Regions from separate parts of the Streptomyces sp. NPDC029139 genome, predicted to be linked through region 2. Evidence: riboswitches for the same ligand, from Rfam matches in the RefSeq annotation. Region 2 holds a riboswitch; each other region holds the start of a gene.
The links. A riboswitch is a leader RNA that binds a small molecule or an ion and turns the genes downstream of it on or off. The one in region 2 is predicted to bind cobalamin.
Positions count from the first base shown of each region.

Region 1: another riboswitch for cobalamin. It lies ahead of ACZ4VW_RS09995 (ABC transporter substrate-binding protein); the one in region 2 lies ahead of ACZ4VW_RS04420 (cobalamin biosynthesis protein).
Region 3: another riboswitch for cobalamin. It lies ahead of ACZ4VW_RS08835 (CbtB domain-containing protein); the one in region 2 lies ahead of ACZ4VW_RS04420 (cobalamin biosynthesis protein).
Region 4: another riboswitch for cobalamin. It lies ahead of cobN (cobaltochelatase subunit CobN); the one in region 2 lies ahead of ACZ4VW_RS04420 (cobalamin biosynthesis protein).

Region 1 is NZ_JBVHWN010000003.1:451,977-459,415, reverse strand. It holds gene ACZ4VW_RS10015 (TerD family protein) at 1-1,631, opposite strand, end outside; gene ACZ4VW_RS10010 (HAD family hydrolase) at 1,741-2,412, opposite strand; gene ACZ4VW_RS10005 (LLM class F420-dependent oxidoreductase) at 2,424-3,389, opposite strand; gene ACZ4VW_RS10000 (glyceraldehyde-3-phosphate dehydrogenase) at 3,600-5,045, shown strand; cobalamin riboswitch at 5,198-5,394, shown strand; gene ACZ4VW_RS09995 (ABC transporter substrate-binding protein) at 5,434-6,462, shown strand; gene ACZ4VW_RS09990 (FecCD family ABC transporter permease) at 6,459-7,439, shown strand, end outside.
Region 2 is NZ_JBVHWN010000002.1:59,642-67,080, forward strand. It holds gene ACZ4VW_RS04400 (hypothetical protein) at 1-884, opposite strand, end outside; gene ACZ4VW_RS04405 (alpha/beta hydrolase) at 989-2,116, opposite strand; gene ACZ4VW_RS04410 (inorganic phosphate transporter) at 2,476-3,741, shown strand; gene ACZ4VW_RS04415 (hypothetical protein) at 3,755-3,976, shown strand; cobalamin riboswitch at 4,132-4,253, shown strand; gene ACZ4VW_RS04420 (cobalamin biosynthesis protein) at 4,286-5,248, shown strand; gene ACZ4VW_RS04425 (cobyric acid synthase) at 5,263-6,771, shown strand; gene ACZ4VW_RS04430 (putative cobaltochelatase) at 6,818-7,439, shown strand, end outside.
Region 3 is NZ_JBVHWN010000003.1:216,278-223,716, reverse strand. It holds gene ACZ4VW_RS08850 (DUF1015 domain-containing protein) at 1-1,093, opposite strand, end outside; gene ACZ4VW_RS08845 (MDR family MFS transporter) at 1,172-2,467, opposite strand; gene ACZ4VW_RS08840 (PLP-dependent cysteine synthase family protein) at 2,467-3,612, opposite strand; cobalamin riboswitch at 5,060-5,198, shown strand; gene ACZ4VW_RS08835 (CbtB domain-containing protein) at 5,232-5,447, shown strand; gene ACZ4VW_RS08830 (CbtA family protein) at 5,466-6,233, shown strand; gene ACZ4VW_RS08825 (C40 family peptidase) at 6,292-7,332, opposite strand.
Region 4 is NZ_JBVHWN010000004.1:358,863-366,301, forward strand. It holds gene ACZ4VW_RS12685 (serine hydrolase) at 1-388, shown strand, start outside; gene ACZ4VW_RS12690 (precorrin-2 C(20)-methyltransferase) at 410-1,903, opposite strand; gene ACZ4VW_RS12695 (precorrin-8X methylmutase) at 1,900-2,535, opposite strand; gene ACZ4VW_RS12700 (cobalamin biosynthesis protein CobG) at 2,550-4,055, opposite strand; cobalamin riboswitch at 4,122-4,258, shown strand; gene cobN (cobaltochelatase subunit CobN) at 4,297-7,439, shown strand, end outside.

The DNA of each region.
Region 1 (7,439 bases), on a different contig from region 2:
TCGGGCGCGTCGGTGATGTCGCCGGAGTGCTCGCCCTCGAGAGCGGTGAGAGCGGTGTACGACAGCCAGGACACGGTCGAGTAGTCGGCGTCCAGCAGGAGCGCGGACAGGTCGTAGTCGGTCGAGCGCTCGGTCTGCTTCCAGTACACGAAGAAGCGCAGCAGTTCGCCGTCGACCGGGGTGACGGATCCGCGGGGCAGGACACCGAGTCCGGCCGCGGCGGCCCGGCCGCTGAGCGGGAGCGCCACGTCCAGGACGTCGGGGTCGATCAACAGCCGCTCGAAAGAGGGGAGTCGGCGGCGGATCTCGGCGTCGAGCGCGCTCGTCAGACGGTCGCGTTCGGGCGGCGGCACGGCCCCGCGGTCGTCGTCGGTGACCCAGGCACGGCCGAGGCGGTTCACGAACACCCGGCGTGCGTCCGTCCGCTCGTGCCGGTTGTGGAGGTGTTCCCGTACCGCGAGCACGACTCGGCCGGACACCTGGGGCGCGACCTCGACGGCGGCCGTCACCACGGCCTCGCGTTCGTCCTGTCCGGCCGCCGTCCGCAGCAGACGGTCCAGGGAGCGGAACAGCGTGCCCGGCGCGGACTTCAGCAGCTCCGTCGCGCCGACGACGTCGCCCCGGCCGAGGAGTTCCTCGACCCGGCTGTCGAAGGAGCGGGCCTTCTTCTCGCCCCGGGCGACGGCGAACACCTCGGCGGCGTGGGGCCAGGACGGGTACTCGTGGGGGTGGAGGCGTTCCCCGAGGCGCTTCCACGCCTCGCGGTGCGCGCCGACGTCGGCGAGCTTGGCGGGGGAGGCGGCGACCAGCGCGTCCAGGCCCGCGAGCAGCGCGCGGCGGTTCGGGCGGGACAGGGCGCGAAAGCGCGTCGGCTCCTGAAGGGTGACGTCGCCGTCCGACAGCGCACAGGCGAGCCGGAGCACGTCGGTCACGGTGTCGAGAAGGAGACCGGCACCGGCGGAGAGCCGCGCGTGGTTGAGCACGGCGCGGTTCTCCCGGATCGGGACCGTTTCCGGCTGGGGGCCGTCCGCGCAGTGGCCGGCGAGCACGGCCAGGTCGCGCAGGTCGTCCTCGCCCAGCGGTGTGGTGCTGCCGGCGAGGGCCAGGTACAGCGCGGTGACCTCGGTGTCCGCGTCCTCGCCGAGGTGGAGGACGGTCAGGCGGTCACCGGCCGCGGCGGTCAGCTCGTCGTGCGCGGCGAGCATCTCGGCGTACGTGTGCCCGTAGCTTCCGTACGTCGGGAGGGTGAGGAGGTCGACGGCGCCGCTCGCGAGCTGGGCGGCCGTGCGGGCACGGGACCGCTCGTCGTCCAGCGCGTCGGCGACACACCCCACCCAGAAGTCGAAGGTGTCGGGCACGTTGGCCGGGAAGTCGCGGAAGTAGACGTTGTGCTCGACGTGATCGCCGACCATCTCGCGGACGACGGCCAGTGTCCGCACGGCGGTGGCGGTCACCGTGTCGGCGGACAGGCCCGACAGGCGGGCCAGCAGCTCCGTCGACAGGGTGAAGCCCACCGACAGCAGAGCGGCGTCGAACCGGCGCGCGGCGACCTGGCCGTCCCCGGCGGGCCCGGTGGGCGCGGGGAGGCGGAGGGTGTGGCGGACGACCAGCGGTTCGAGAGGGTGGGGCATCCTCACATGATCACAGAATGGCCCGATCGGGCGCACGCGGGTTTCGCCGTCCTCCACCTCCGCACGCCGGGCCGCCGGTCACGTCAGGCCGCCGGTCACGGAGCGACGCCTACGACGCCGGGATCTTCGCGAACGGGCTCGTGCTCAGGTGGGCGAGGAGGTCGGACGGGTCGTCGTAGACGGCCGCCGCCCCCGCGTCGGTCAGGTCGGCCCGGGGGATTCCTCCGCAGAGGAGGCCGGTGGCGACGACGCGGGCCGCGCCGGCCGCCTTCATGTCCCAGACGCTGTCGCCGACGAACACGGCCCGGTCCGCGGGCACCTCGGCGAGGGAGAGCGCGTGCTCGATCGGATCGGGTGCGGGCTTCCCCTCGTCGACGTCGTCGGAGGTGGCCGTGGCCGTGATCACGTCGTCCGCGTCCACGGCGCGGCGCAGGGCCTCCAGCTCGCGGTCCTTGGCGGAGGTCACGAGGACGATCTTCCAGTCGTCCTCCGCCAGGGCGCGCAACAGGTCACCGGCACGGTCGAAGGCGGGGAGGCGTTCGAAGTACGTCCCGTACAGGATGTCGTGACCGCTCGTCAGGCGGTCGTCCTCCGCCCGGTCGCGCCGGTCGCCCAGCAGATGTTCCAGAAGCTGCTCGCCCGGAAGGCCGATGGCGCGATGGACGGCGTGCATCGGAACCTCGTGCCCCGCCTGGCGCAGGGACTCCCACCAGGCGACGACGTGCAGGTGGTTGGTGTCGGCGAGCGTGCCGTCGACGTCGAAGAGCGCGGCGCGATCCACGGTCTGACCTCCTATCGTTCCCGGAGCGCGGGCAGCAGCTCCTCCTCGGCCCAGCGGAGGAAGGACCGCTGGTGCTCCCCGCCGATCTGGACCAGGGCCAGTTCGGTGAACCCCGCCTCCTCAAAGGAGCGGACGGCGTCGACGACGGCGCCGACGTCGTTCCCGCACGGGACGGCCTTGGCCACGTCCTCGGGACGTACATGCTCGGTGGCCTGGGCGAATCCGGCCGGGCCGGGGAGTTCGGCGTTGACGTGCCAGCCGCCCACCGACCAGCGGAACTGCTCGTGCGCGCGGTCGACGGCGGCCTGCGGGTCGGGGTCGTAGCAGACGGGCAGCTGGGCGATGCGCGGCTTTCCGGCGCCGCCGTGGGCGTCGAAGGCGTCCAGGAGATCCTTCTTCGGTTCCGTCGCGATCACGAGATCACCCTGGCGGCCGGCGACCTCGCAGGAACGCGGACCGGACACGGCGATGCCGAGGGGCGGCGGAGTGTCGGGCAGGTCCCACAGGCGTGCGTTGTCGACCTGGAAGTGCACGCCGCGGTGGGAGACGTACTCGCCGGTGAACAGGGCCCGGATGATGGTCGTGGCCTCGTCCAGCATGGCCAGCCTGACGCGGGCCGAGGGCCAGCCGGAGCCGACGATGTGCTCGTTGAGGTTCTCCCCCGATCCCAGGCCCAGCCGGAAGCGGCCCTCGGACAGCAGCTGCATGGTCGCGGCCTTCTGTGCGATCACCGCGGGGTGGTACCGGAAGGTGGGGCAGGTGACGAAGGTCATCAGCGGGATGCGCGAGGTGGCCTGCGCGGCCGCGCCCAGGACGCTCCACGCGTACGGCGCGTGCCCCTGCGACTCCAGCCAGGGGAAGGAATGGTCCGAGATCACCGAGAAGTCGAAGCCCACCCGCTCCGCCTCGACCACATGGTCGACCAGCTCTCGCGGGCCCGCCTGCTCGGTCATCATCGTGTAGCCGATGTCCATCATGTCTGGCGGCTTGCCGGAGGCGGGTGGGTCGAAACGGACCCGTCCGGTGGTGCGGTGGTGAGAGGGGGCGCGCTCCGCTCCGGACGGCCTCCCCGATCGGGGCGAAAACGGGTGAAGCGGGGCGGGGCTGTCCGGCCCCTGGTACCCCTTGAACGATCAAAGGAGGGGCGGGTTAGCATATGAGCGCCGCCTAGCTCGAAAGATAAACCTGTGACTGTCAATGATGACTCGTTCACCAACTGGAAGACTCGCGAGGAGATCGCGGAGTCGATGATTCCCATCATCGGGAAGCTGCACCGCGAGCGGGACGTGACCGTCCTGCTGCACAGCCGCTCCCTGGTGAACAAGTCAGTGGTGAGCATCCTCAAGACCCACCGGTTCGCCCGGCAGATCGCCGGTGAGGAACTGTCGGTCACCGAGACGATGCCCTTCCTGCAGGCGCTCGCCGCGCTCGACCTCGGTCCCTCGCAGATCGACATCGGCATGCTCGCCGCGACGTACAAGACCGACGACCACGGTCAGTCGGTGGAGGAGTTCACCGCCGCGGCCGTCGCCGGCGCCACCGGTGCCAACAAGATCGAGCGCGGGGACGGGCGCGACGTCGTCCTCTACGGCTTCGGTCGCATCGGCCGCCTCGTCGCCCGCCTCCTGATCGAGAAGGCCGGCTCCGGCAACGGCCTGCGCCTGCGCGCCATCGTCGTCCGCGGTGGCGGCGAGCAGGATCTCGTCAAGCGCGCCTCGCTGCTGCGCCGCGACTCGATCCACGGCCAGTTCCAGGGCACCATCACGGTGGACGAGGCGACGAGCACGATCGTCGCCAACGGCAACACCATCAAGGTGATCTACGCCAACGACCCCTCCGAGGTCGACTACACGGCGTACGGCATCAAGGACGCCATCCTCATCGACAACACGGGCAAGTGGCGGGACCGCGAGGGCCTGTCGAAGCACCTGCGCCCCGGCATCGACAAGGTCGTCCTGACCGCCCCGGGCAAGGGCGACGTCCCGAACATCGTGCACGGCGTCAACCACGACACGATCAAGCCGGACGAGCAGATCCTGTCCTGCGCGTCCTGCACCACCAACGCGATCGTCCCGCCGCTGAAGGCGATGGCCGACGAGTACGGCGTGCTGCGCGGCCACGTGGAGACCGTCCACTCGTTCACCAACGACCAGAACCTGCTGGACAACTACCACAAGGCCGACCGCCGCGGCCGTTCCGCGCCGCTCAACATGGTCATCACCGAGACCGGAGCCGCGTCGGCCGTCGCCAAGGCGCTGCCCGAGCTCAAGGCGCCGATCACCGGCAGCTCGATCCGTGTCCCGGTGCCGGACGTCTCGATCGCGATCCTGAGCCTGCGGCTCGGCCGCGAGACCACCCGCGAGGAGGTCCTCGACTACCTCCGCGACGTCTCGCTGCACTCGCCGCTCAAGCGCCAGATCGACTTCACCACGGCCCCCGACGCCGTCTCGATGGACTTCGTCGGCTCGCGCCACGCCTCGATCGTCGACGCCGGTGCCACCAAGGTCGACGGCGACAACGCCATCCTCTACCTCTGGTACGACAACGAGTTCGGCTACTCCTGCCAGGTCATCCGCGTCGTCCAGCACGTGTCCGGCGTCGAGTACCCGACGTTCCCGACGCCCGTGGTCTGACCCGGGAGGCCCCACGGAGGGCCACCTCGGAGACCCGGCGCGTCCGGGGCCCGGTGAACGGGGCGGCGGTGGAGCGGTGCGACAGATCCCGAAGGGGTCGCGCGCCCTCCCACCGCCGCCCCGTCGGCGTACGGAGGGGCGGACAGGCGCTGTGGTAGCTTGCCGTAGCCAGTCGAACTCACGTGCGTGACGTACGCGAGTCAGGGAATCCGGTGCGAATCCGGAGCTGACGCGCAGCGGTGAGGGTGACGGGCGGGGCACGAAGTCACTGGACCGGGGAACCGGGCCGGGAAGGCGTCCCGTCCGGATGACCCCGAGTCCGAAGACCTGCTGGCGAATCCGTACGAAACGGGCCCCGCGTATGGGCCCTCGACGCCGAGGATGAGCCGTGCCTCTCGCCCGCACCCCCCGTTCCTTCGCCCTGCTCGTGTCCGGAGCGCTGCTCCTCACCGGCTGCGGCGCCGCCGACGAGGCCGGGCCGGCCTCGTCCGCCCCGGCGCGGACACTCGAGAACTGTGGCCGCACCGTGGAGATCCCGCCCGGCGGGCCGCGCCGGGCCGTCTCCCTGAACCAGGGCACCACCGAGATCATGCTGTCCCTCGGCCTCGCGGACCGCATGGTCGGGACCGCGACCTGGACCGACCCGGTGATGAAGGGACTGGAGAAGGCCGCCTCCGGCATCCCGAGGCTCGCGGAGAACAACCCCTCCTTCGAGAAGGTGCTGGACACCGAACCCGACTTCGTCGCCGCCTCCTTCGGCTCCACCCTCGGCAAGGGCGGAGTCGCCGGCCGCGAGCGGTTCGAGCAGCTCGGCGTCCCCACCTACCTCTCCCCGGCTGACTGCGTGGGCAAGGACAACAGCGGCGGAGGCGACGGCAAGCGCACCACGCCGCTCGCCATGGACACCGTCTACGGCGAAGTCCGCGACCTCGCCCGCGTGTTCGGCGTCGAGAAGCGCGGCGAGGAGCTCATCGCCCGCCTCAAGGCCCGGGTGGCCCACGCCACCGCCGGCCTCCGCGTCGCCGACGTCAGCGTCCTCTACTGGTTCTCCGACGCCAAGTCCCCCTACATGGCCGGATGTTGCGGAGCGCCCGGCATCATCACCCGGGAGACCGGCACCGAGAACGTCTTCGACGACACCACCGAGGAATGGCCCCAGATCACCTGGGAGTCCGTCGCCGACCGGAACCCCGACCTCCTTGTGATCGGCGACCTCACCCGCAAGGCGCAGTCCGGGGAGAGCGCCGCGAAGAAGATCGAGTTCCTGGAGTCCGACCCCGTCACCAAAACGATGGACGCCGTGCGCGCCAAGCGGTACGTGCTCCTCAGCGGTCAGGCCATGAACCCCACCATCCGTACCGTCGAGGGCATCGAACAGGTCTCCGCCGCCCTGCGCGCGCACGGCCTCACGAAGTGACCGCCGTCCTGCTGCGCCTCACGGCCGGATGCGCGGCGCTCGTCCTCTCCCTGGCCGTGGCCATCACCATCGGACCGGCGGACATCGGCGTCGGTGACGTGGCCTCCGTGGTCGCCTCCCACCTCGGTGGCAGCCCCTCCGGCATCGGCCCGATCCGGGACGGCATCATCTGGAACCTGCGGCTGCCCCGCACTCTCCTCGCCGCCGTCTGCGGGGCCGGTCTCGCCCTCTGCGGCGCCGTGATGCAGTCCCTGCTGCGCAATCCGCTCGCCGACCCCTTCGTCCTCGGCGTCTCCTCGGGAGCGTCGACCGGAGCGGTTCTGGTGGTCGTCCTCGGTGTCGGCGGGGGAGTGCTGTCCGTCTCCGCGGGCGCCTTCGCGGGGGCGGTGTGCTCCTTCGCCGCGATGCTCCTCCTGAGCCACACGCTGGGCGGCACCCCGGACCGGGTCGTCCTCTCCGGCGTCGCCTCGATGCAGCTGTTCTCCGCGCTCACCTCCTTCGTCGTCGTCACCTCCGCCGACGCCGAGACGACCCGCGGCGTGCTGTTCTGGCTGCTCGGTTCGCTCAGCGGTGCCGGCTGGAGCGACGTATGGCTCTGCCTCGCCGTCCTCGCCCTCACCCTGGCCGTCTGCCTCGGACACGCCCGTACCCTCGACGCCCTCGCGTTCGGGCAGGACGCGGCGGCCACCCTCGGCGTCCAGGTGGCCCGTGCCCGGCTCGTCCTGCTGTGCGCCACCGCGCTGCTGACCGCCGCGCTGGTCAGCTCCGCGGGCGCCATCGGCTTCGTCGGCCTCGTCCTGCCGCACGCCGCCCGCGCCCTCGTAGGCCCCGGCCACGGCCGGCTGCTGCCCGTCACCGCCCTCGGGGGCGCGGTCTTCCTGGTCTGCGTCGACACCCTCGCCCGGACCGTCCTCGAACCCCAGGAGGTGCCGGTCGGCGTCGTCACCTCGCTCGTCGGCGTCCCCGCGTTCGTCCTC
Region 2 (7,439 bases):
GTGGCCTGGCGTCCGGCGGCGCCGTCACGGTCTTCGGCGGCTTCGGTGCCTTCGTTGCCTTCGGTGCCTTCCGGGGCTCGGGGGCCTTCGTCGAGGGTCAGGGCGCCGACCGCTGCGAGGCCCTCCAGGGCCCAGTCGAGCAGGGCGGAGAGCCCGCCGGTGCCCGGTCCGCACGCGGCGTCGGCCTCGGCGGCGGGTCCGGCGTCGGTCTCGGCGGCGGGTCCGGTGCCCTGGACCGGGACCTCGCAGCGCTCCTCGCGCAGTTCCTCGACCCGCTGCTGGAGCAGGTCCAGCAGGGCCGGGACGAGCACGGGACCGGCGGAGAGCTGGAGCAGGGACAGCACCTGCGGAACGGCCTCGACGACCTCGGCCACGGCGCCGGGCGCCACGTCCTCGGGGGCGGGGTGCACCAGCGACCAGGCGTCGAACAGGGCGACCCAGCCGCGCAGCACGGCGGAGTCGTCACGGTCCCATGCCTGCAGCCGCCAGCCGGGGCGGGCGGTGCCGCCGTGGAGTTCGACGAGTCCGGCGAGCCGGGCGCGGTCCCAGCCGGCCCGGACCTGGCCGGGCGTCAGGCCCAGTGCGGCCGCGGCGCGTTCCTGGGCCGGGACGGCCTCCATGCCGGCGTCGGGGCCGGGGCCGGTCGGAGGGGTGGCCTGGGGGCCGGTCGGAGGGGCGGCCTCGGCGCCGCGGTCGACGGCGGCCCAGCGGGCGATCCGTACGGCGTCGGCGAGGACGATCCGTGCCTGGCGGGCCAGTTCCGCACGGGGCGGAGTGCCCTCCGGCGGCCGCGGCGCCGGCCGGGTGCGCCGGGTCGTCACGGCCCGCCGGGCGGTGGCGAGTGCCCGCGGACGGACGAGTCGGAGTCTGGAGTTGCGCGCCATTTGCTCATCAGGCTTTCGAGACGTCACGGAGGCAGTCTTCCCGCTGACGGCCCGAAAGCCCAATCGGAATCGGCAGCGCCGGTGGAGCGCCGTCGGAGGAGGGGTCAGAGCAGGGGGGTGAGGAAGCGGCGCAGGGCCTCTTCGTAGCGCACCGGGTCCGCGTTCCACATCGAGGCGTGCGGGGCGCCGCGGACGGTGTGCAGGGTGACCAGTTCCGGACGGCGGGCGGCCAGTTCCAGGGACGGCCCCCACGGGGCGAGGGTGTCGTCGGGGCCGTGGAGGACGAGCGTCGGCACACGCAGGCCGGCCGGGTCGGCGACCTCCCGGAGCACGTCGCCGTGGGCGGCGGTCCTGCCCTGGGCGGCGCGGACGGCGAGCGGGAGCAGCGGGCCGGGGACGCGGCGGGCCGCGGCGAGGTTGCGCAGGGTGGTCTCCCGGTCGAGGACCGGGGAGTCGAGGACGAGTCCGCGGACCACGTCCCGTACGCCGGAGTCGGCGGCGGCGTGCAGCGCCATCGCGGCGCCGGTCCCCCAGCCGTACAGGACGATCTCCTGGGCGCCCCGGCGCACGGCGTGGCGGACGGCCGCGTCGACGTCGCGCCACTCGGAGTCGCCGAGGTGGCCGAGGCCGTCCGGGGAGCGGGGCGCGCCCTCGTCCCCCCGGTAGGCGACACAGAGGACGGGGATCTGCCGCCGGGAGAGGAAGGGGACGAGGTTGAGGGGGTGCCGGCGGGTGGTGCCCATGCCGTGCAGGGCGATCACCCAGATGGGGCGGGGGCCGGGGACGAGCCAGGCGGGCAGCGTGCCGAGTTCCCCCGGGATCTCGACGTCCTCGTAGTCGAGCCCGAGCGCGGTGCGCGGGGTGCCGCTGTGGAGCTCGGGGGTGAGCCGGACCTTGGCGCCGGGTTCCAGGGCGCCGAGCTCCACCCGTTCCAGGCGGCGGACGACGGTGTCCGCGGTGTGCGGGACGCGGTCGAGGACGGGTCCGACGACGGCGTGGACCCCGGGGCCCTCGATCCCGTACGTACCGGGGCGCAGGGAGGCGAGGCTGCGGGTCAGGGTGACCCGGTCGGACTCGGCGGCGTGCACCGTGAGCCGGGGATCGCCCGGGAGGGGAAGTCCGGACGACGCCCTGAGGGCGGCGTCACTGGCGTACCGGCCGGCCGCCACCGCGGCCGCGCCGACACCGAGCAGAGTGGTGACGGCCGCTGCCGTCGCTGTAGCCGGGCGCACCGTCCCAGTGTCGGCAGGACGGGGCTCGGCTGCCACCGGACGGACCCGCCGGGCCGCTCCCGCGAGTGACATGGATCTCCTCGGCGGGTCCCCCGATCGGCTGACGGGGACCACGGGGCGTCCGGCTGGTGACACGGGCGGGCGGGGCGGAGGGGAAGGGTGCCGCCCGTGTGCCGTGACGGCACGGCTTCCGGGGGTTCCGGGGTGACCGCATCGTGGACAGAAGCGTGCCGGGGAACGCTAAGCGGAATCTCCGGACACTGGATCGGGACACCACGCAGCCCGACCCAGTTCACCTTCCGTTCACTCAGGTTGCTTACGTTCGTCGAGCCACTGACGTCGAACGATTGCCTGGGTAAATGGAACACATCACGCTGCTGCTCGCGATTGTGGTCGTGACAGCTCTCGTGTTCGATTTCACGAACGGTTTCCACGACACCGCCAACGCGATGGCGACGACCATCTCGACCGGTGCTCTCAAGCCCAAGACGGCGGTGGCCATGTCCGCCGTGCTCAACCTGGTCGGCGCGTTCCTGTCGGTGGAGGTTGCCAAGACGATCTCCAAGGGGCTCGTCAACGAGGAAGGCATCCAACCCGAGGTCATCCTCGCCGCGCTCGTCGGCGCGATCCTCTGGAACCTGCTGACGTGGCTGGTCGGTCTGCCGTCCAGCTCCTCCCACGCCCTGATGGGCGGCCTCATCGGCGCGACCATCGCCTCGATCGGCTTCAGCGGAGTCAACGGCGGGGTCGTCGTCACCAAGGTCCTCATCCCGGCGGTCGCCGCCCCGCTCGTCGCCGGTCTGGCCGCGATGCTCGCCGCCCGCCTGACGTACCGCCTCGACAGGAACGCCGGCAAGAAGACCACGGAGAAGGGCTACCGCGCCGGTCAGATCGCCTCGGCCGGTCTCGTCTCCCTCGCCCACGGCACCAACGACGCCCAGAAGACAATGGGCATCATCACCCTGGCCCTGGTCGCCGGCGGCGTCCTCGCCCCCGGCTCCAACCCGCCGGTCTGGGTCATCGTCTCCGCCGGTGTGGCGATCGCCCTCGGCACCTACCTCGGCGGCTGGCGCATCATCCGCACGATGGGCAAGGGCCTCACCGACCTCCAGCCGCAGCAGGGCTTCGCCGCCCAGACGAGCGCGGCCACGGTCATCCTGGCCTCCTCCAGCCTCGGCTTCTCGCTCTCGACCACGCACTCCTGCTCCGGCGCCGTCATGGGCGCGGGCCTGGGCCGCAAGGGCGGTGTCGTCCGCTGGTCGACCGCCACGCGGATGTTCGTCGCCTGGGGCCTGACCCTGCCGGCCGCGGGCCTGGTCGGAGCCGGCGCCGAGTACGTCGCCCGGCAGGGCGACTGGGGCGTCTACACCGTCGCGGCCTTCCTGGTCGCCTCCTGCGTCGCGATCTGGCTGGTCTCCCGCCGCCAGGTGGTCGACCACACCAACGTCAACGACGTCGACGCGGAGCCCGCGGGCGTCGTGACGACCGCCATCGCGGCCGTCACCCCGCCGCCGTCCGGTTCCGTCGCCGCCGTCGCGGACGAGGACCTGAAGACCACCATCCCCGCGCCGGCCCCCACGGACCCGGCGGCCCCCGCCGCCCCGACTGCGCCCGCATCGGTATAAGGAACGAAACGACATGAAGATCGACTGGGCAGCTCTCGGCTCCGTCTTCGGAGTCAGCCTCGTGGCGACCGTCGCCCTCGTGGGCCTCTTCACCCTCGGGATCGTCGGCCTCTCCAAGCAGGAGCAGGCCGCCGCCCAGGGAGGCTCGGCCACCCTGGCGCGCACCGGCGCGTACGCCTGCTTCGCCCTGTGCGCGGCGGCCGTCGTGTACGGGATCTCCCTCATCATGGGCTGACGCAACACGCTTCGACGACCGGGCGGGCCGCACCTTCGGGTGCGGCCCGCCCGGTCGTCGTTCGCGGTCGTCGTTCGGGCCTCGTGTGGTGCTTCGCACACTGTCTCACCGCAGGTCACAGGTGAGTTGACGGGTGTTCGCGCAGCGTGGTGGACTTCCGGGGCCAATACGGCGGCAAGTAGAGGAAGTCCGGTGCGAATCCGGCGCGGTCCCGCCACTGTGACCGGGGAGTCGATCCCCGGGAGCCAGGAACTCTCGCCGCCGGTCACGTCGATCCAGGGCGCGGACCCTGAGTGAGGACACAGCGCCATGCCCGGCCGCAGAGCAGCCACAGGTGTATTCGCGTACGGCGCCGCCGCCGGACTGGCCGCGGACCTGATCCTCGGCGACCCCCGCCGCGGCCATCCCGTCGCCGCTTTCGGACGGGCCGCCGGCTCCGTCGAGAGACGTCTCCGGCGCGACCACCGCGGGTGGGGCGCCCTCCACACGGCCGTCTGCGCGGGCGGTACGACGGCCCTCGGGGCCCTCGCCGCGCGTGCCGTACGGAACCGTCCCGCCGCCTCCGTCGCCCTGACCGCCGCCTCCGTCTGGGCCGTCGTCGGCGGTACGACCCTGGGCCGGGAGGCCCGCGCCATCGGCGGGGCCCTGACGGCCGGGGACCTGGACGTGGCCCGCGAGCGGCTGCCGCATCTGGTCGGCCGTGATCCGCAGGCCCTGGACGGACCGGCGATGGCCCGCGCGGTCGTGGAGTCCGTCGCCGAGAACACCTCGGACGCCGTCGTGGGCGCCCTGGTCTGGGGCGCCGTGGCGGGGGTTCCGGGCCTCCTCGGCTTCCGGGCCGTGAACACGCTCGACGCGATGGTCGGCCACAAGTCCCCGACGTACCGGCGCTTCGGCTGGGCCTCGGCCCGGCTCGACGACGTGGTCGGCTGGCCGGGCGCCCGGCTGACGGCCGCGCTCGCGACGGTCGCGGGCGGCGATCCCCGAGGGGCCCTGCGGGCCTGGCGCGCCGATGCGGGCAAGCACCCGAGCCCCAACGCGGGCCCGGTGGAGGCCGCGTTCGCCGGGGCCCTCGGCGTACGGCTCGGCGGGACCCTCTCGTACGGCGGCCGGGTCGAGCACCGGCCGGTGCTGAACGGGGAGGGCCGGGACGTGGACATCGCGGACATCGAACGGGCGGTACGGCTGTCGCGCCGCGTGACGGCGCTGACGCTCGCGGTGTGTGTGGGTGGACGGCTGGCCGTGACGGCCATGAAGCGGAGGCAGGCATGACGGGCGGCGGGCGGATGCGGAGTGGCGGACTGCTGGTCGCGGGGACCACGTCCGACGCGGGCAAGAGCGTCGTCACGGCGGGCATCTGCCGCTGGCTGGTCCGGCAGGGTGTGAAGGTCGCCCCGTTCAAGGGCCAGAACATGTCCCTGAACTCCTTCGTGACGCGGGAGGGCGCGGAGATAGGCCGGGCCCAGGCCATGCAGGCACAGGCGGCCCGGGTCGAGCCGACCGCGCTGATGAACCCCGTGCTGCTGAAGCCGGGCAGTGACCGCTCCAGCCAGGTCGTGCTGATGGGCAAGCCGGTCGGCGAGCTGAGCGCCCGCGGCTACCACGGGGGCCGGCAGAAGGAGCTCTTCGAGCCCGTCCTCGCGTGCCTGGAGGAGCTGCGGGGCACGTACGACGCCGTGATCTGCGAAGGCGCGGGCAGTCCGGCCGAGATCAACCTGCGGCGCACGGACATCGTGAACATGGGCATCGCGCGGGCCGCGCGGCTGCCGGTCCTCGTCGTCGGGGACATCGACCGCGGCGGGGTGTTCGCCCAGTTCTTCGGGACGACGGCGCTGCTCTCGCCCGAGGACCAGGAGCTGGTCGCCGGCTACCTCGTGAACAAGTTCCGGGGTGACGTGACGCTGCTGGAGCCGGGCCTCGACATGCTGCACGGACTCACCGGACGCCGGACGTTCGGTGTCCTGCCGTACGCGCACGGGCTCGGCATCGACGAGGAGGACGGGCTGCGGGTCTCCCTGCGGGGCGCGGTCCGCGAGTCGGTCGTGGCGCCACCGGTCGGCGAGGACGTGCTGCGGGTCGCGGTGTGCGCCGTACCGCTGATGTCGAACTTCACCGACGTGGACGCGCTGGCGGCCGAACCGGGCGTGGTGGTCCGGTTCGTGGACCGGGCCGAGGAGCTCGTCGACGCGGACCTGGTGGTCGTGCCCGGGACGCGGGGGACGGTCAGGGCGCTGGCCTGGCTGCGCGAGCGAGGGCTCGCCGACGCGCTGGCACGGCGGGCGGCGGAGGGCCGGCCGGTGCTCGGCGTCTGCGGCGGCTTCCAGGTCCTCGGCGAGCACATCGAGGACGAGGTCGAATCGAAGGCGGGGGCGGTCGACGGGCTCGGACTGCTGCCGGTACGCGTCCGGTTCGCGGCCGAGAAGACCCTGGCCCGTCCGGCCGGCGAGGCGCTCGGCGAGCGCGTCGAGGGGTACGAGATCCACCACGGCGTCGCGGAGGTCCTGGGCGGGGAGCCGTTCCTGGACGGCTGCCGGGTCGGCGCGGTGTGGGGCACGCACTGGCACGGCTCGCTGGAGAGCGACGGCTTCCGCCGGGCGTTCCTGCGGGAGGTCGCCGCGGCGGCCGGACGGCGCTTCGTCCCGGCCCCCGACACGTCGTTCGGCGCGCTCCGGGAGGAGCAGCTGGACCGCCTCGGCGATCTGATCGAGGAACACGCGGACACGGACGCGCTGCTGCGGCTGATCGAGGACGGCGCGCCGTCGGGGCTGCCGTTCGTGCCGCCGGGTGCGCCGTGAGCACGACGACCGCCGAACACCAACGAGTTGAAGGAGTGACCGCCCGATGAGCACCCGGTATCCGTTCACCGCCGTCGTCGGCATGGACGACCTGCGGCTCGCGCTGCTGCTGAACGCCGTCAGCCCGGCCGTGGGCGGTGTGCTCGTGCGCGGCGAGAAGGGGACCGCGAAGTCGACCGCCGTCCGCGCCCTCGCGGAGCTGCTGCCGGACGTGGCGGTGGTCGCGGGGTGCCGGTTCAGCTGCGATCCGGGCGCACCCGACCCCGGCTGCCCGGACGGGCCGCACGACGCGGGCGCCCAGGCGGCCGCGCGGCCCGCGCGGATGGTCGAGCTGCCTGTCGGTGCCTCCGAGGACCGGCTCGTCGGCGCGCTGGACATCGAGCGGGCGCTCGCGGAGGGCGTGAAGGCCTTCGAGCCCGGGCTGCTCGCGGACGCCCACCGCGGAATCCTGTACGTCGACGAGGTCAACCTCCTCCACGACCACCTCATCGACCTGCTCCTCGACGCGGCCGCGATGGGCGCCTCGTACGTCGAGCGCGAAGGCGTCTCCGTACGGCACGCGGCCCGCTTCCTGCTGGTCGGCACGATGAACCCCGAAGAGGGCGAACTGCGCCCCCAGTTGCTGGACCGCTTCGGTCTCACCGTCGAGGTCGCGGCCTCGCGCGAGC
Region 3 (7,439 bases), on a different contig from region 2:
CGGCGATGCCCGTGCCCCGGGAGGTCACCGCGGCGACGGCCCGGTCGGCGTCGTGCAGGTGGACGACCGCGCCGGGCAGGTCGGGTATGGACCAGCAGACCGGGATGAGGAGACTGTCGGTCACAGCTGCCGGCTGAGCCCGCCACTCGATCGGCAGTCCGGCCAGCGCGTCGGACAGAGTCGACGCCCGCGGTTCCGTCACGCTCCAGGCCCGCCTGTCGCCGACGAGCACCAGTTCGCCCGGCCGGGGGAGTCGGGGGCCGGAAGGAAGCGGCCGGACGCGCGCGACGCCGGCTGCCGCTCGCGCGGCCTTCTCCGCCTCCAGACCGGGCAGGACACGGTGGATCGCCCTGAGCCGCAGCGGAGTCGATGCCGAGTCGACGAGCAACGCCAGGCTGCGCTGCCAGGGGACGCCGTCCCGCCACCGGGCGAGCCGGCGCGCGGCGGCGAGGCGGTGGTGCCCGTCGGCGACCAGCGGAATCCGGGGCCCACCGAGGCCGGCGGTGAGGAGGTCCTGGTCGGCGGGATCGGTGCACCGCCAGAGATAGTGCGTGACGCCGCCCAGTTGGGCGCTGGCGACGCGCGGGTGCTCCGCGACCCACTCCGCCAGACGGCGGCCGGTCCCCTCGGTGGAGCGGTGCGTGAGCAGCAGGGGCTCCAACTGGGCCCCGAGACCGGACATGTGGGCGGCGCGCTGCCGTACGACGTGTTCCTGCACGTCCTCGTGCGGGACAACGGGGCCGGCGTGGGGGCCGGCGACGGTGAGCTCGCCGATCAGGCCACGCTGCAGGAGTCGGGGGCCCAGGCGTTGCTCGTAGACGTACAAGGAGGGGGCGGGGTCGCGGCGCAGTACGCCGCGCTCCAGCCACCGTTCCATCTGACCGGCGGCGTCCTGCGGATTGGGCGCGAAGAGCAGTCGGGCTATGTGGTGGGGGCGTGCGCGCTGGGCACGGGCGTGGGCGGGGCTCATGTCGTCGTACGGGGCGCTGAGGACGGCGGCCAGCTGGCCGGCCCGCGCCGGGTCGTATCGGACGGCGCGAAACGGATGGAGCCGTACGGTGGTAGGCGCCTTCAGCGACGGGACGGTCGTCAAGGTTCACTCCCGAATGTGGGCATGGCGGTCAGGGGGCGGGCGCGTCGTGGGCGCCCGCCCCCTGCCGTCGGCGTCAGGTCAGACGGTCACGGGCTGCGGCCGGGCCTCGGCCGGTGGTTCGGCGAGGCGGCCGGTGCGGTGCAGGCCGTACAGGGTGGCGGTGCACGCCAGGCCGAGCGCGGTCAGCGCTAGCCAGGGCAGGGCGGAAAGGCCGGCCTTCCGGGCGGCGTCTAGCGCGGCCCCGGTCAGGAGGTTGCCGACGGTGATGCCGACTCCGCAGATGGTGTTGTAGAGGCCGTAGTGCGTGGCGACGAGGCGGTTGCCGGAGAGCCGGACGATGGTGTCCATCTCGAACGGGTAGGCGATCATCGTGCCCACGGCCAGGAGCAGCGCCGCGAGCGTCGGCGGTACGGCGGCCAGCAGCCACAGCCCGATGCCGTCGCCCGGTACGGGAATCGCCGTGGCCGCGAGCAGGGGCACGAAGGCCACGCCCATAGTGAGCAGGCCCCAGGTGAGGGCGCGCCCCGGCGCCATACGGGCCTTGCACCAGGCGGTCACCTTGGTCTGGAAGAGGATCGTGCTCAGCCCGGACACGGCGAACAGGGCGGCGACGGCCGCTGTGCCGAAGGTGCCCTCGCCGCCCAGCCGCCGGACCTCCAGGGGAAGCGCAAGGTAGACCTGGAAGGACATGACGTACGAACCGATCATGGCCACCGAGAAGAGCAGGAACGGGCGGTTGGCGAGGATGCCGCGCCACTCGGCCAGCACGCTCTGCCCCTCCTTCTCCTTCGTCTCCTTGGCCCGGCGGGCGGGCAAGACGCGGATCTGCACGACGCTCAGCACGGCGAAGATGCCCGCCGCGACCAGGCAGGTGACGCGGAAGTCGACCCCGGTCAGCACCATGCCGACCAGCGGCCCGAGCAGGATGCCCGCCTGGTAGAAGACGTTGAACAGTGCAAATGCCTCCACCCGGCGCTCGCCCGCGTCGGCGGCGAGGTAGGCGCGGGTGGCTGGGTTGAACAGGGCGCCGGCCAGACCCGTCGCCGCGGAAGCGGCGATCAGCGCGGGCACGGAGTCCACCAGGCCGAGGGTCGCGAAGCCGACAGTCCGCAAGACGAGGCCGGCGATGATCATCGGTTTGTAGCCGAGCCGGTCGGCGAGGGTGCCGCCGACGAGGAACATGCCCTGCTGGCTGAAGTTGCGTACGCCGAGGATGAGTCCGACGAGCCAGCCGGCGAGGCCCAAGGGCCCGGCGAGATGCGCCGCCAAATAGGGCATCAGCATGTAGAAGCCGAGATTGATGGTGAACTGGTTCACCATCAGCAGCTGCACGCTGCGGTCGTACGAGCGGACTTGGGAGATCGTGCCCTTCATCAGACCTGCTCCTCCGCGGCGTCCGCGAGGTCCTCGCCGTCCACGTCCACGTCCATGTCAGCGTCCGTATCGGTGAGCGCGAGGGGGTCGACCACGGTGGCGCAGCGGGTCCAGCGGGTGACCTCCTTCTCGTCCAGACGACCGATGACGTCCGGCTCGATCGCGGGCGGCCCGTCGAGCAGACCGTGGGCCGCGCAGTAGTCGTCGTCGTACACGGTGCTGAGGTAGCGCTGCGGGCCGTCGGGGAAGATCGCGGCGATCCGTGTCTCCTTGGGCAGGGAGCGGGCGAGCCAGCCCGCGACCAGGGCGACGGCGCCGACGCTCCAGCCGCCGGTGGCGTAGTGGGAGGTGGCGAGCTGACGGCAGGACCACACCGCCTCGCTCGGCGCGACCCAGTGCACCTCGCTGAACTGCTCGTACGCGACGTTGCGCGGGTAGATGCTCGATCCGAGGCCGCGCATGAGCCGGGTGCGCGCCGGCTGGCCGAAGATCGTGGAGCCGATGGTGTCGACTCCGACGAGGGTCAGGTCGGGGTAGAGCTGGCGCAGGACGCGTGAGACGCCGGCCGAGTGTCCGCCGGTGCCGACGCTGCACACCAGGACGTCGATGTGGCCGAGTTCCGTGGCGAGTTCGAGGGCGAGCGGCGTGTAGGCGGTGGTGTTGTCCGGGTTGTTGTACTGGTCCGGGCACCAGGAGCCGGGGTGCTGTTCGAGGAGCTGGGCGACGCGGTCGCGGCGGGCCTGCTGCCAGCCGCCGGTGGGGTGGGGTTCGGCGACGACGTTGACCTGGGCGCCGTAGGCGGTCAGCAGCCGGGTCATGGACGTCTCCAGGCCCGGGTCGGTGACCAGGGTGACGGGGTGGCCGTACACCATGCCGGCGAGGGCGAGCCCGAGACCGAGCGTTCCGCTGGTGGACTCGATGATCCGGGCGCCGGGGCGCAGGTCGCCGCGGGCGCGGGCTCGTTCGACCATGTGCAGGCCGGGGCGGTCCTTGATGCCGCCGGGGTTGAAGCCCTCCAGCTTGGCCCAGAATCCGCGGCCAACAGGGGCGAGCGGCTCTGAGATGTGGAGGAGCGGTGTGTTGCCTACCAGCCCGGACAGGGCGGAGCGGGTGGGGGGTGTGACGTCGGTGGTCGAGGAGTGCATGTTCCGCTCTCATTTCGGTGGTGCGCGTCGAGTACTCGTTCGGGAGTGCGGCCGCGTTGCACGCGGCCGGGAGCCGAACGGTCTAGATGCGCCACCGGCAGACGCGGATCTGCGTCGAGCGACCTGATCCCGCTATGGGCGCTGGGGCATGGGGCGGAGCACGTACCACAGTGGCCGAGGCTGGCAGGGTGTCGCCGAAGGATGCGGCGAGCGCGATGGCGTCGGACACGTGCCGTGTCGCGGCGGGGGTCTCCGGCACGACGCCGGCGGAGGAACAGTGGGTGCCGTGGCCGTGGTGCCCGTGTTGCGGGGACCGGTCTTCCGCGCGCTCGGCATAGAGGCCGAGCGCGGCCGTGGTGACGGTGTCTCTGTCCACTGTGGCGTGCCCGGCTTCGCCCCCAGGCGTGAGGCAGAGGAAGACCGACAGCATCAGGGCGCCGATCACAGCGGCGATCAAAGGGTTGTTGGGATGGCGAGGCACAGTTCCTCCGGGCGGGGCCGTACCGGTCTCGGTCCCTGGTGACAGGAGGGAGCGGTACCCGCGAGAGATGTGGGTCATGGGGGGGGCAGAACGCGCCGCTCGTCTCGCCACCGGGCACGCAAGCACGCAGGCGGGTGGGCGGAAGTGAGCGGACGGCAGGGCGTTCTACACCTGAAGAACCGTCGAGGCTCTCGGGGCGGCGGACGGTGTTGTGTTGGCCTCGACCACGTGGACGTGAGTCTGGATGCAAGGCTCGGAAGAGCACGGCGCATCGGGCTGTCGTGCGGAACACGGCGTATTGGGTGCCGGCGTTCCGTCCGGCAGTCCCGGCGAGCATTCGTGGGCCGGATGCGCCGGGTCCAGTCCGCCGGAGCTTTCCTCAATGCTGTGGGAGATGCTGGACAGGGCGGGCGACACGACAACCACAGCCCCGTCCATGTCCATGTGCACTCCATGCCCGGCCAGGAGGCCGAACAGGAGCGCGACCAGGCCGAGCAGCCGTCGCAGCCTCACCGAAAGGCGGGATTGCGACGCACGCGAGCGCGACCGGGCTGTAATCACGTCGTTATCTTAACCAGCTCTTCGGGATTGTTCGGAATTCCGTCCGGAACATGGCGTGAATAAGTCGTGTAGACGCTCGCTCGATTGTCCGATTTAGAGGAATCGGTGAGGGTCTTTACTAATCAACTAAGAAATAAATTTACGGCTCAACGATGCTCTTCCCGTCTGCTCGGATCGGTCTGTGCGGTGGTCGGTGCCGACGGCCGCGCAGTGGTCCGACTGGACGAGCGTGACGCGTGGCGGCGCTCTCTAGTCACTCGCCGAGGCGTCGTCGTATACGGCAGGCGCGTTCGCGTCGCACTGAGGCCGTCCCGGAGTGCGTGAGGTCTGGGGGACCCTGGTCGTTTCTTCTACCTTCTTTAGAAGCTCTTGACTGTGGGCGCGGGTCCTGTCGGCTACTTTGACCAGGACAAGTCAATCGACGGGCAGCGGAAGCCGGTGGGAATCCGGCACGGTCGCGCCACTGTGTGTCCGGCGGCAGCCGCTCATTCCCTGAGCCCTGCGGCCCGGCGAGTCAGACTCGCCCCGTCGTTCGAGCTCCACCGACCGGGACGCGAGTTCCCCTGGAGGTCCTGCCATGGCCCAGGCCACTGCTCAGCCGAGTGCTGCCGCCACCCCCGCCGTACTCCCCATCAAGTCGATTCTGCCCTGGGCCGTGTTCTTCGGGGCCCTGATGCTGCTTGCGCTCTTCTTCGTCGGCGCAGAACAGGGTGCCACCGCGATCTTCGCTGGCGAAGGCGTCCATGAGTGGGTGCACGACGGCCGTCACCTGCTCGGCTTCCCCTGCCACTGAGACAGAGGAACCCGGATCATGAACTCCACAATCGTCGGCAAGCTCCTCGCCCGCGGCATGGTGGCCGGCCTCGTGGCCGGACTCCTCGCTCTGGTCGTCGCCTACTTCCTCGGCGAGCCGCCGACGGAGGCGGGCATCGCCTATGAGGCGGCACACAGCCACGAGGAGGGCGAGGAACTGGTCAGCCGTGCTGCCCAGTCCACCACCGGTCTCGCGACCGGCGTCCTCGTCTACGGCGTCGGCCTGGGCGGCATCGCCGCGCTGGCGTACTGCTTCGCCCTGGGCCGTGTCGGTGCGTTCGGCCCCCGCGCCACGGCCGGGCTGCTGTCTCTCGGCGGCCTGCTCGCGGTCTACGTCGTGCCGTTCTTCAAGTACCCGGCCAACCCGCCGGCGGTCAGCGACCCGGCCACGATCAGTCAACGCACCACCCTCTACCTGCTCATGGTGGTGCTCAGCGTGCTGCTCGCCGTCGCCGCGGTGATCCTCGGCAAGCGGCTCGCGCTCCGTCTGGGCAACTGGAACGCGACCGTCGCGGCAGGAGCGTTCTTCGCCCTCGCCGTCGGACTCGCGTACGCCTTCCTGCCCGCGGTCAGCGAGATGCCGAAGGACTTCCCCGCCGAGGTCGTCTGGCAGTTCCGCATCTCCGCGCTCGCCATCCAGGCCACGCTGTGGGCCGGATTCGGTCTCGTCTTCGGCGTGCTGGCCGAGCGGCTGCTGCAGCCGCGCCGGACCGGCGAGCGGCTCGAGGTAGCGGAGCCGGGGGCAGCGGTCGCGCCCTCGCCCTGAAGCCCGTCCGCACGCGAGGGGCGCCGGTCTCGTACCGGCGCCCCTTCCGCTGTGTGCGTCAGCCGATGCGTACGCCCCACATGAAGGGCATGCCGCTGCGGGCGATAGACTCGTAGCGGACCTGTGCGCCGGGCTTGGGGGCGTGAAGGATCTGTCCGTTCCCGGCGTAGAAGCCGACGTGGCTGAGGTCGCTGCGCATGAGGATCAGGTCGCCGGGCTTTAGGGCGCTCAGGGAGTTGATGCGCGTCCCGGCGCCGGCCTGCGCCTGGGAGGTCCGGGGTATCGTCACGCCGGCCTGGCGGTACGCCCAGGACGTGAGCCCGGAGCAGTCGAACGATGTCGGGCCGCTAGCACCCCAGACGTACGGCATGCCGACCCGGCTCTTGGCCGCGGCGAAGGCCGCCGCGGCGCGCCCGGAGGCGCTGGCCTCGTTGCTCAGTTCGGTGCGCTCGCTCGCCCGGTTGGCCCGGTCCTCCTCCTGCGCGATCCGGGCCCGCTCCTTTGCCGAGAGGGTGTTGAGGAGGCGCTGGGCTTCCCGCAGCTTGCCTTGGATCTCCGTCTTCCGGCTGCCCAGTTCCTTCTGTACGGAGTTCAGGTCACGCAGCTTCCCGGATGCCTCCGCGCGCTGCTGCTGGAGCGCCCGCTGCTGGGCGAGGAACTGGTGCAGCACGGCTGCCTGCCGTTCGCCGGCCCGGTCCAGGGCGGACGCCTTCTCCAGGTACGTGTCGGGGTCCTCGGACAGGAACAGCTGGAGGGCAGGGTCGAGGCCGCCGGAACGGTACTGATCGGCGGCCACCGTACCGATTTTGTCGCGGAGTTCGTTCAGCTCAACCTGTTTGCGCGCCGCCGAGTCCTGGAGGGTCTCCACTTCCTTCTTGAGCGCGTCGGACTTCTCCTTGGCCCCGTTGTACTTCTCGGTGGCCTGGGTCGCCTGTTCGTAGAGACGGTCCACCTGCGCCTTGACGCCCTTTTTGCTCGGGTCAGGCAGGGGGTCGGCCGAAGCGGCCTGGGTGGAGAGGGCCACGGCCGCCGCGGCGGTGGCGGTGATGACGCCGGTGTAGCGCGGACTTGACTGCTTCGGGCGGCGGTGGGAGGCCACGGCGGAGCTCCTTCTTCCTCGACCGCCGACGGACTGGGCGTACAGCTGGCGCGGCGGCGTCTCCGTCGCCGCCCCGGATGGGCGACCGGCTGCGAAGACGTCACGAA
Region 4 (7,439 bases), on a different contig from region 2:
GCAGGACGGCGAGCCCAGCCGCGACTGGATCCCGCTCGTCGACGCGATCTACGAGCAGCAGGCGGAGGAGGGCCGGTCGAAGACCGACTACACCCGCCCGCCGGCCGACGCCTCCCCCGCGAAGGACGCGTCCACCTACACCGGCACGTACACCAGCGACTACTACGGCCCGTTGAAGGTCACCGAGGGCGACGGCGGAGAGCTGACGCTGTCCCTGGGGCCGAAGCCCCAGACGTACCGACTGACGCACTACAGCGGCGACACCTTCAGCTTCGAGACGCGCGGTGAGAACGCCGTCGGCCGCACCGGGGTCACCTTCTCCCCGGACGGCAAGACCGTCCGGGTCGAGTACCTGGACGTGAACGGCCTGGGCACCTTCAGCCGGTGAACCCCGCGACGCTCCCCCTGCTCACCCGTACCGCCTCGGCGTCCAGGTGATCGTCCGGCCGTCGGCGCGTTCCACCGCCCGGGTCTGCGACGAGCCGATCAGCAGCAGGGTGCGCATGTCCACCTCGCTCGGCTCCAGCGTCTTGAGCGTCACCACCCGCACCGACTGCTCCGGGCCGCCCACGTCCCGCGCCACCACCACCGGCGTCTCGGGCGAGCGCAGTTCGAGCAGCAGATCGCGGGCCGCCGCCACCTGGTGGGTACGGGACTTCGAGCCCGGGTTGTAGAGCGCGAGGACCAGGTCCGCCTCCGCCGCCGCGCGCAGGCGCCCGGCGATGACGTCCCAGGGCTTGAGGCGGTCGGAGAGCGAGATCGTGGCGTAGTCGTGGCCCAGCGGGGCGCCCGCCGCGGCCGCCGCCGCGTTCGCCGCGGTCACACCCGGCAGGACCCGTACCGGAACGTCCGCGTACGCGGGCTCGCTCGCCACCTCCAGGACCGCCGTCGCCATGGCGAAGACGCCCGGGTCACCGCCCGAGACGACCGCGACCCGGTGCCCGCGGCGGGCCAGGTCGAGGGCGAACTCGGCGCGCTCGGACTCGACCTTGTTGTCCGAGCCGTGCCGGCGCTGACCCGGCCGCAGCACCGGGACCCGGTCGAGGTAGGTGGTGTAGCCGACGAGGTCGTCGGCGTTGATCAGCGCGCCGCGCGACTCCGGCGTCAGCCAGGGCGCGCCCGCCGGACCGGTACCGACGACGACGACCTCGCCCCGCTCCCGTACGGCGGGAACGGCGTCGATACGGGAGGGCAGCACGGCCACCGAGAAGTACGGGACGCTCTCCGGGTCCACCTCGGACAGGGTCTCCGTCCGCTCGCCCGCCATGAACGCCCGCTCCACGTACCGGGCGTCCTCCAGGCGGCCCGCCCGCTCCAGGGCGCGGCGCACGGTCGGGAACGTCCGGCCCAGCTTCATCACGACCGCCGAGTCGGTGCCCGCGAGGCGGGCCGTCAGCTCGTCCTCCGGCAGGGTGCCGGGGATGATCGTCAGCACCTCCTCGGCCTCGCACAGCGGCTCGCCGAGCCGGGCGGCGGCGGCGCTGACGGAGGTGACGCCGGGGATGACCGTGGTGTCGTAGCGGTGCGCGAGCCGCTTGTGCATGTGCTGGTACGAGCCGTAGAAGAGCGGGTCGCCCTCGGCGAGCACGGCGACCGTGCGGCCGGCGTCCAGGTGGGCGGCGAGGCGGGCCGCCGCCTCCTCGTAGAAGTCGTCGAGCGCGCCCCGGTACCCGCCGGGGTGGTCGGTGGTCTCCACCGTGAGCGGGTACATCAGCCGCTCCTCGATGTGGTCCTCGCGGAGGTGCTCGGCGGCGATCGAGCGCGCGATGGACCGGCCGTGACGGGCCGAGTGGTAGGCGATCACGTCGGCGGCGGCGATGGCCTTCACCGCGGCCACCGTCATCAGGTTCGGGTCGCCGGGGCCGAGGCCCACGCCGTACAGCTTTCCGGTCACCACGGTCATGCCTGGATCTCCGCTTCGTGAGCGATCGCGTTGATCGCGGCTGCCGTCATCGCACTGCCGCCGCGCCGGCCCCGCACGACGAGGTAGTCGAGGCCGAGGTCCTGGGCGGCGAGGGCGTCCTTGGACTCGGCGGCGCCGATGAAGCCGACCGGTATGCCGAGGACGGCCGCGGGACGCGGCGCGCCCTTCGCGATCATCTCCAGGAGGTGGAAGAGCGCGGTGGGCGCGTTGCCGATGGCGACGACGGAGCCCTCGAGGCGGTCGCGCCAGAGTTCGAGGGCGGCGGCGCTGCGCGTGGTGCCGAGCTCGGCGGCGAGCGTGGGCACCGAGGGGTCGGAGAGGGTGCAGATCACCTCGTTGTCGGCGGGCAGCCGCCTGCGGGTGACACCGCTCGCCACCATCTGCGCGTCGCAGAGGATCGGGGCCCCGGCGCGCAGGGCGGCGCGGGCGCGGGAGACGACCTGCGGCGAGTAGGCGATGTCGCGTACGAGGTCGGTCATGCCGCAGGCGTGGATCATCCGTACCGCGACCTGGGCGACATCGGCGGGCAGATCCGTGAGGTCCGCCTCGGCGCGGATCGTGGCAAAGGACTGGCGGTAGATCTCCGCGCCGTCCTTCTCGTAGGCGAACATCGTGTCGTTCTCGCTCATCTCGTTGTGCGGGCGGTGGCGCGGGCCGTCGCGACGGCCGCGGTGAGGCGTGTACGGGACGTGGGGACGCCGTCGACCAGGTAGGCGTCCTCGGCGGTGGCGACGACGTCCACCCAGCTGCCGGGCGGGCCCTGGGGGTGGCCGCAACGGCGCGCGCACCCGGAGAAGTGGACGGGGAGGCCGGCGGAGCGACCCGGTACGGCATCGGCGCGGACGTCGGCCAGGGACTTGGCACAGCCGGGGCGTCCGGTGCAGGCGCCGACGCCGGCCCAGGGGGAGTGGGGGTCGGTGATCAGGCCGTACGCGTCGAGTTCGCGCAGCCGTCGCGCGGCGGCCGTCCGGTCGGGGAAACCGGTGACGACGGCGCCCCGCCAGGGCGTGAGCCGTACCTCGCCGCCGCCGGCGGCCAGGGCGCGCAGCTGTTCGGCCGTCAGCCGGCCGAGGGGCGCGAGGACCGAGACGGCGCTCTCGCCGAGCACTCCGGGCGCGGGCGGTTCACCGTGCGGGAGTTCCCGCGCGGCGACGGGCTCGGCCGCGATCCCGGCCCGGGCGAGCGCGCCGGCCAGATCCGGCTCGTGCCCCTCGGGCAGTTCGCGGACGCGCCAGGCGCCGTTCCCCGCCGCCCGGGCGGCGGCCAGGAAGGCTTCCGCGGCGGCGAGCGCGGCACGGGGCGCGTCGGTGGCGTCGATCCGGAGGACCTGGGCGCCCACGCGGAGGTACGCGCCGGGGCCGGGGCGCGCTTCGGGGCGTGGGGGCGTGTCCGCGCGCGAGGCGTCCGCGCCCGGGGCGCCGTCGCCACCGTCGGACGCCGAGGATCCAGGTCGGAACGGCCCGACCGGTCCGCCGGGTCCGTCCGGTCCGCCGGGTCCGACCGATTCGCCGAGCCCGACCGGCCCGTCCGATCCGTCCGATCCGCCCGTTCCGTACGGGGTTCGGACCCCGTCCGTGCCCTCGTTGCCGGGCGCACAGGCCCGCGCTGCGATCAAGGTCACATCTCCGCCGAGTCCGGCCACGTCCCCCCGGCCGTCGTCCAGGACGAAGAGGAAACGGCCGGAAAGGGCTGCCGTCCCCTCCCGCGCGCACAGCAGCGCGTCCAGCTCACGCGCCCACAACTGCACGTCACCGCCGCCGAGTCCGTCCAGTCCCGCGGCCGGTGAGGCCACCACGTTCCGGACGCGTTCGTGGGTCGGGGACGGCAGGAGCCCGGCCGGTGCCAGCAGCTCCGCCAGCTCCGCGCCGCAGCCCTCCCCGAGGCCCCGCAGTTCCACGTTCCCCCGGGAGGTGACACTGACCCGGCCGTCGCCAAGAACCTCCGCCGCGGTGGCCAGCACCTCGACCTGACGTGACGTCAACAAGCCTGCGGGCAGGCGGAGTCGGGCCAGGCGGCCGTCGTCGGCGGGGTGCAGTCGGAGCGCCCCGGGGCAGGCGTCGCCACGGTCCCGTATGAGGGGTTCGCCCGGGTTGGGCGTGGTGGGTGGGGTGGGCGGCATGGCGGCGAGCATACCCACGTGAATCCGCGTGACCACCGGGTGTGATCCGGCCAACCCCCCAGCCCGGCGGGGGCAGGATCTACTATGCAGAACGGCATGGGGTCCCAGGGCCCCGGGGAGGAAGCCCGGTGAGAATCCGGCGCGGTCCCGCCACTGTGAGCCAGGTCGCACCCGCGTCCCGGTGAGTCAGGAACTCCCGCCGTCCACACGACCACCCGGGGCGCGGACAACCCCGAGGAAGGCCTGCGCTCGCATGCGAATTCTGTTGCTGTCGCACTCCGACACCGACCTGCTCAGCGCCCGCGCGGCCGGCGGTCCGGTCACGTACCGGTTCGCCAACCCCTCCCGCCTCGCCCTCGGGGGCACTTCCGGGGGAGAGCTCCCCGGCCTCCTCGACGGCGTCGACCTCGTCCTCGTACGGCTCCTCGGCGGTCTGCGGTCCTGGGAGGACGGCCTGGACGCGCTGCGCGCGACGGGCCTGCCGCTGGTCGTGCTCTCCGGCGAACAGGCTCCCGACGCCCAGCTCATGGAGACCTCCACCGTCCCCATCGGCGTCGCCACCGAGGCGCACGCCTACCTCGCGCACGGCGGCCCGGGGAACCTGGAGCAGCTGGCGCGCTTCCTCTCCGACACCGTGCTGCTGACCGGCCACGGCTTCGAGGCCCCGGCCGCCGCGCCGACCTGGGGTCCGCTGGAGCGCGAGCCGCGGCGGACCGACGGCCCGACGGTCGCCGTGCTCTACTACCGCGCCCACCACATGAGCGGGAACACCGCCTTCATCGGCTCCCTCTGCGAGGCGATCGAGGACGCCGGCGCCCGCGCCCTGCCCCTCTACGTCGCCTCCCTGCGCGCCCCCGAGCCGGAGCTGCTCGACCGCCTGCGCGGCGCCGACGCGATCATCACCACCGTCCTCGCCGCCGGCGGCACCAAGCCCGCCGAGGCGCAGGCGGGCGGCGACGAGGAAGCCTGGGACGCGGGCGCGCTCGCCGCCCTCGACGTACCGATCCTGCAGGCGCTCTGCCTCACCGGCTCGCGCTCGGCCTGGGAGGAGAACGACGAGGGGCTCTCCCCGCTGGACGCCGCCAGCCAGGTCGCCGTCCCCGAGTTCGACGGCCGGCTCATCACCGTCCCGTTCTCCTTCAAGGAGATCGACGAGGACGGCCTCCCGGCGTACGTCGCCGACACCGAGCGCGCGGCCCGCGTCGCCGGGATCGCCGTCCGCCACGCACGCCTGCGGCACATCCCGAACGCCGAGAAGAGGCTGGCGCTGGTCCTCTCCGCGTACCCGACGAAGCACTCGCGGATCGGCAACGCGGTCGGCCTCGACACCCCGGCCTCCGCCGTCGCCCTGCTGCGACGCCTTCGGGACGAGGGGTACGACTTCGGTCCGGTCGAGGAGATCCCCGGCCTGGTCTCCGGCGACGGCGACGAGCTGATCTACGCCCTGATCGAGGCCGGCGGCCACGACCAGGACTGGCTGACCGAGGAACAGCTCAGCCGCAACCCGGTCCGTATCCCGGCCGCCGACTACAAGCGCTGGTACGCGACCCTGCCCGAGGAACTGCGCACGCACGTCGAGGAGCACTGGGGCCCTCCGCCCGGCGAGATGTTCCTGGACCGCTCCCGCAACCCCGAGGGCGACATCGTCCTCGCCGCCCTGCGGCGCGGAAACCTGCTGATCCTCATCCAGCCGCCGCGCGGCTTCGGCGAGAACCCGATCGCGATCTACCACGACCCCGATCTCCCGCCCTCCCACCACTACCTGGCCGCCTACCGCTGGATCGCGGCGCGCGCCGAGGACGGCGGCTTCGGCGCGGACGCCATGGTCCACCTCGGCAAGCACGGCAACCTGGAGTGGCTGCCGGGCAAGAACGCGGGCCTGTCCGCCGCGTGCGGCCCGGACGCGGCGCTCGGCGACATCCCGCTGATCTACCCCTTCCTGGTCAACGACCCGGGTGAGGGCACGCAGGCCAAGCGGCGCGTGCACGCGACCCTCGTCGACCACCTGGTGCCGCCGATGGCGCGCGCCGACTCCTACGGCGACATCGCGCGCCTGGAGCAGCTGCTCGACGAGTACGCGCAGATCTCCTCCATGGACCCGTCCAAGCTGCCCGCGATCCGCGCGCAGATCTGGACGCTGATCCAGGCCGCGAAGCTCGACCACGACCTGGGCCTGGAGGGCCGCCCGGAGGACGACGGCTTCGACGACTTCCTGCTGCACGTCGACGGCTGGCTGTGCGAGGTCAAGGACGCGCAGATCAGGGACGGTCTGCACGTGCTGGGCGGAGCGCCGACCGGCGAGGCCCGGGTCAACCTGGTCCTGTCGATCCTGCGTGCCCGGCAGATCTGGGGCGGTACGCAGGCCCTGCCGGGTCTGCGCGAGGCCCTGGGCCTGGACGAGTCGGCCGCGACCCGTACGACCGCCGACGAGGCGGAGGCGACGGCGCGCGCGCTGGTCGAGGCGATGGAGGCCGCGGACTGGTCCGTGGACGCGGTCCCGGCGGTCGCCGAGGCCCACGGCCCCGACGTGGCCGCCGTGCTGCGGTTCGCCTGTGAGCAGGTCGTGCCCCGCCTCGCCGCCACCACCGACGAACTCACGCACGCCGTGCACGCGTTGGACGGCGGCTTCGTACCGGCCGGGCCTTCTGGATCTCCGCTGCGCGGTCTGGTCAACGTGCTGCCGACCGGCCGTAACTTCTACTCCGTCGACCCCAAGGCCGTGCCGTCCCGCCTGGCGTGGGAGACCGGCCAGGCGCTCGCCGACTCGCTCCTGGAGCGCTACCGCACGGACAACGGCGACTGGCCGACGTCGGTGGGTCTGTCGCTGTGGGGCACGAGCGCGATGCGCACGGCGGGCGACGACGTCGCCGAGGCCCTGGCCCTCCTGGGCATCCGCCCCACCTGGGACGACGCCTCGCGCCGGGTGAACGGTCTGGAGCCCATCCCCCTGGCGGAGCTGGGCCGCCCGCGCATCGACGTCACGCTGCGCATCTCGGGCTTCTTCCGGGACGCGTTCCCGCACGTCATCGGGCTCCTGGACGACGCCGTACGGTTGGCGGCGTCGCTGGACGAGCCGGCCTCGGAGAACTACGTACGGGCCCACGCGCAGGCCGACCTGGCCGAGCACGGCGACGAGCGGCGGGCCACCACCCGTATCTTCGGCTCACGGCCCGGCACGTACGGCGCCGGGATCCTGCAGCTGATCGACTCGCGCGACTGGCGCACGGACGCGGACCTCGCCGAGGTGTACACGGTGTGGGGCGGGTACGCGTACGGCCGCGGGCTCGAAGGCCGCCCGGCCCGGTCCGAGATGGAGACGGCGTACAAGCGGATCGCGGTCGCCGCGAAGAACACGGACACGCGCGAGCACGACATCGCCGACTCCGACGACTACTT